Regions from separate parts of the Acinetobacter gyllenbergii genome, predicted to be linked through region 1. Evidence: predicted binding sites of a transcription regulator. Region 1 holds the regulator's gene; the other holds the start of a gene.

The links. The regulator PhoB, encoded in region 1, activates phosphate uptake and scavenging genes when phosphate is short. The targets are predictions, from matches to a motif close to TGTCATNAANCTGTCATAA.
Region 2: NG55_RS16920 (porin) is a predicted target of PhoB. The motif match lies at 1,450-1,468, and genes of this name have one in related genera.

What each region holds. Positions count from the first base shown of each region.
Region 1 is NZ_KV575263.1:82,147-84,564, reverse strand. Features, by position in the region: gene NG55_RS09505 (TetR/AcrR family transcriptional regulator) at 1-527, shown strand, start outside; gene phoB (phosphate regulon transcriptional regulator PhoB) at 779-1,489, shown strand; gene phoR (phosphate regulon sensor histidine kinase PhoR) at 1,499-2,418, shown strand, end outside.
Region 2 is NZ_KV575268.1:162,558-164,975, forward strand. Features, by position in the region: gene NG55_RS16915 (LysR family transcriptional regulator) at 1-100, shown strand, start outside; gene NG55_RS16920 (porin) at 209-1,312, opposite strand; gene NG55_RS16925 (HIT family protein) at 1,566-1,979, opposite strand; gene NG55_RS16930 (YARHG domain-containing protein) at 2,076-2,345, opposite strand.

The DNA of each region.
Region 1 (2,418 bases):
TCTCGGTCACGGTCAAAGATGTCTGCAATGAAGCCAAGCTGACTGAACGCTATTTTTATGAATCATTTAAGAAAAGCGAAGAGCTGTTTCAAACCGTATTCTTAAAAATGATTGAGAAAATGCAAACCTGCTTAACCCAAGCTGTTCTGATGGCTGCGCCTGAACCCAAGAATATGGTGACTGCAGGTTTGTCGGCGTTATTGAGCGCAATTAAAGATGACCCTCGTATGGCACGGATTATTTATATTGATGCCATGCTAGTGCAAGACCTACATAATCAAGCCACCATTCAAGAAACGCTAACTCAGTTCGATCGCATCATTCAAGGCTTTGTGATGATTACCATGCCCAATGCCCCACATAGCACTGAAGAAGTCTCGTTGATGGCAACTGGCCTAAATGGTTATGTCACCCATATTATTATTCGTTGGGTCTCTGAAGGCTTTAAACAGCCTTTGGAAGATGTTCTGTCAGCATGCTGTGCTGTCTTTTTGTCTTTTATCGAAACCACCTCGCAAAAAAATTAAAATCGTTTTACAGTTTTGTGACACACAAAGCTGTTAAACTACAGTCTAGTTAAGCAAATGAATTCATTTGCTTTCTTGCTAGGCAAATTGTCATCAATCCGTCACGACTCTGCCCCATACTTGTCACAATTTATTGCTAAATTCGACTTTATTAATTCTTTTGCAATGATATTGTCATAATTAATCTTTGTAATAAGCCTGTCATAACAACAAAACGGTTAAACCGTTACAGATTTTAAGGGTATTGCGCTGTGAAAGATGACTATATTTTAATTGTCGATGATGAGCTACCGATCCGCGAAATGATCCATACCTCATTGGATATGGCAGGCTTCCAATGTTTACAAGCTGAGGATGCTAAACAAGCGCATCAGATCATCGTTGATCAGCGTCCTGCGCTTATTTTGCTGGATTGGATGCTACCGGGTGGTGTGAGTGGTGTAGATTTATGTCGCCGCCTCAAACGTGATGAAAACTTGGCCGAGATTCCAGTAATCATGCTGACTGCCCGTGGCGAAGAAGACCATAAAGTACAAGGTCTAGATGCGGGTGCTGATGATTACATGACCAAACCGTTCTCGACGCGTGAACTGGTATCTCGTATCAAAGCAGTACTGCGTCGTGCCAATGCACTGAGCGGTGAAAAAGTCATTGACGCCAATGGTTTGTTACTGGATCCTGTCAGCCAGCGTGTCAGCTTTGGCAATAGTATTTTAGATATGGGGCCAACCGAATATCGTTTATTGGCCTTCTTCATGACCCATCCTGAGCGCGCCTATACCCGTGCTCAACTCCTAGATCAAGTCTGGGGTGGCAATGTCTATATTGAAGACCGTACCATTGATGTGCATATCCGTCGTTTACGCAAAGTGTTAGAACCTTTTGGTGTCGATCGTTTTGTACAAACCGTTCGTGGCACAGGTTACCGTTTCTCGACACGAGCAGATTTAGCAGTAGGTTAAAAATCCTTTATGTATGAGCCTTACCCCGTCCCTGAGCTGGCACGTGAACACCAACGTTTTCGCTACAGCAGTTTATGGACCTTTGCGAAGCAAGATTTAAGACTGTTACTTTTTTTCTTATTGATTGCAAGCTTAGTTGGATTCGGGGTGGGTTACTTCTGGAGCTGTGTTTTTATTGCCTTCGTGCTGTTTTTTTTCCTACAGCTTCGTTCGCTTTATCTGGTCAATGAATGGATTTCTAATCGTCCTTATGATGTCCCACCCAATCTCAACGGGATTTGGGGCGCTTTGCTGTTCAATGTTTACCGTGCACAACGTCAAGAACGGATTGTTCAAGCAGAGATGGTCGGTTTAATTGATCGGGCACAATCCTCTTTGGTGGCATTGGCCGAAGCAGTGGTTTTAATTGATGATCAACATCAAATCGAATGGTGGAATCCTGCCGCTGAAAAACTATTGGGTATCAGTCCTCTAGACCGTGGTCGCAATTTATTGTCGATTCTGCGCCAACCCAATTTTATTGAATATTTCAACCATAGCGATCAATCTCCTGATGGTATCCGTTTACAGGCACAGATGGATGAAGAACGTTATGTACAAGTCAAACTCACCCGTTTTGGTGGCGAAAGCCGTCTGCTCGTCGCTTATGACACCACACGGGTACATAATCTGGAACAGATGCGTAAAGACTTTGTCGATAATATTTCACATGAGTTACGCACGCCCTTGACGGTGCTTAGTGGCTATATCGAAACCTTTACCGATCAAGATGATATTACTCCGCGCTGGAAGCGGGCTTTTACCCAGATGCAATCTCAGACCAAGCGCATGAATGCTCTGGTGAATGACCTATTGTTGTTATCTAATTTAGAAAATAATAAAAAAGTCGCGAAAAATCAGATTATTGATATGGCCAACCTGATGAACCA
Region 2 (2,418 bases), on a different contig from region 1:
GTTTGGCTATGCAGCACCATTTTCACTTATTTTTAGGCGAGGTAGAGCCCAAGACCCTGTCATTCAAAGTTTCCGTAAGATTATCAAAGGTTTTTTTTGAAGAAAGCTTCCAAATTAGAAAGTAACTGAGAGTTGTGAGTACAACATAAAAAGAAAAAGGGCAGATCAAGATCGCCCTTTTTCATATAAGTTTGAATATTGCTTCAAATTAGAAGTTATATTCCATACCTAAACCGATGGTTGTTTTCTTATCATCTTTCACTAACCAATCACGTTTTTGTTGACCTACAACACCGTAGAAACGTGTTTGTTTATTGATTTGATAATCAGCGCCTACACCATAAAGATCTTGTTTACGATCATCACGACCATTCACTTCAGTTGTAGAAGAGATATATTCTGCTTTTAACTTCACAGGAGTAGAAGGGATTACGTATGCAGCTGTTACGCCATAGGCATCTTCTTGCAGACCTTTATATGAAGTAACAACAGCTGGAGTACCGCTTGTTACTGCAACCGTGTCATCAGTTGGTTGAGCTGTTTGCCATAATGCACCAAGCACTAAACCATTAACACCAGCTGCTGTTAAGTCTAAAGAACCTGTTACACGAATTGCATCTGAATAAACGCTATTGTCGCCACTTAAGTCACTATAAGCATTAAATTTAGAAGCAACACCAAAGTTACCCGCAACAGCTGCTGCTAAGCCCCAATCTTTGTTTTCATAAGTAAGAGAGGTTGATACACCATCACCGAAACCATCACGGCTGCCTTTTTGGCCTTTTGCATTATTTTTTACAGCAGACGATTCTTCACCTTGTTGGAACATAATGTTGAATGCTAAGCCACCGAGTAATTTTTTATCAGTTTCAAACGCAATCACATTCTTTAAGCGATCTTCACCAACTAAAACTTTAGTCATATCTAGTTCGTTGTGATCGTTGAAAATATCTTGGTTATTGCCCGCAGCATTTTTAAAGTAAGAGTCATGTTGACCTACTTTTAAAGTACCGATACCGTCTGACTTAATACCGATATAACGGTTACGGTTACTAAATACATCACCGTCGCCATCTGCACTGATTTGCCATTCAATTAAGTAAACTGCTGAAAGGTTGTCAGTCAGTTTTTCTTCACCTTTTACCCCGATACGAGAAGCGTTTGAGTTTACTTTAGTTACGCTTTCATCTTTAAAGCCATTCTTATCAATTTGATCTAAAGTCACATTGAGCTTACCATACAATGTTGGTGCTGCTTGCGCTGCATTCATGGCTAAAGTTGCTACAGTAGCAGCAAGAAGCAATTTTTTCATTGAGATTTCTCCAAAACACTTTTTGTAAATGGCTGATGCCTTAGTTACTGTTATGAGCTTGCTTATGTACATAAAGTTACATAGCTCACTGACTTGTATGCAGTATCGGTAAACTTTGTGACAGAGAAGTGAAAGAAAAATGACAGTTTGATGACGATTCATATTTAGTAATAATTATATTTCTTATTGTTTTTTATATAATTAGCAAACAAAAAAAACGGAGTAAAAACTCCGTCTTTATAAAAATAAGAACTTAGAGTGCAGCTTTGATTTTTTCAGCGAGTGCTGTAATTTTTTCCTGATCACCCATTTTTGCTGCATGGCGACCAAGTTCATGCACTGAACTAGGAATCAGATGGAAATGTACATGAGGGACAGTTTGTCCCGCTGCTGCACCTGAAAGCTGCATAAGCACGATACCTTTGGCATCTAAGGCAGTTTCCATTGCTTTGGCAATTTTCTGCACGATTTGGATGGTATAGGCAGCTGCATCAGCAGGGAGGTCCAGCAATGTAACTGCTGCTATCTTTGGAATCACTAAAGCATGACCATCTGCTTGGGGCATGATATCCATAAAAGCGAGGACCTGATCATCTTCATAGATTTTGATTGCAGGTAATTCACCGCGAAGGATTCGTGCAAAAATATTTTGGTCATCGTATGCCATGATTCATCCTTTAAATAGGGCGTAAGCTTTAAATTGGTGAAATGTGCACTCAATTAGCAGAGTGATACGGAGTATTAAACTCCGTAATTGACTTGATTATTTGCAGTTCAGCTCTTTTTGACGAGCTTTGATTTCATCAAGACGTTGTTGCTCTTTATCCGAAAATTTTGGCTTAGTTGTGTGGCAATTTTCATTACCAAACTTTGCTTTAGCATCAGCGTCTTTAAAACAGAATCCTTTAGATGCATAGATCAGGTTATAGTCATCCTGTAACTTTTTGCATTCTTGTTCTGGTGTCGCAGCTTGTACACTAAAACCTGTTAAAGTCATTAAGCCAGCAAAAACCGCAACCATTAACTTATTCATGAGGTGTTCCTCTAATCAAAAAAGTATAAATCAATGCTGTATGGAGTATGTCCATATGGCGATTGATCGCTAC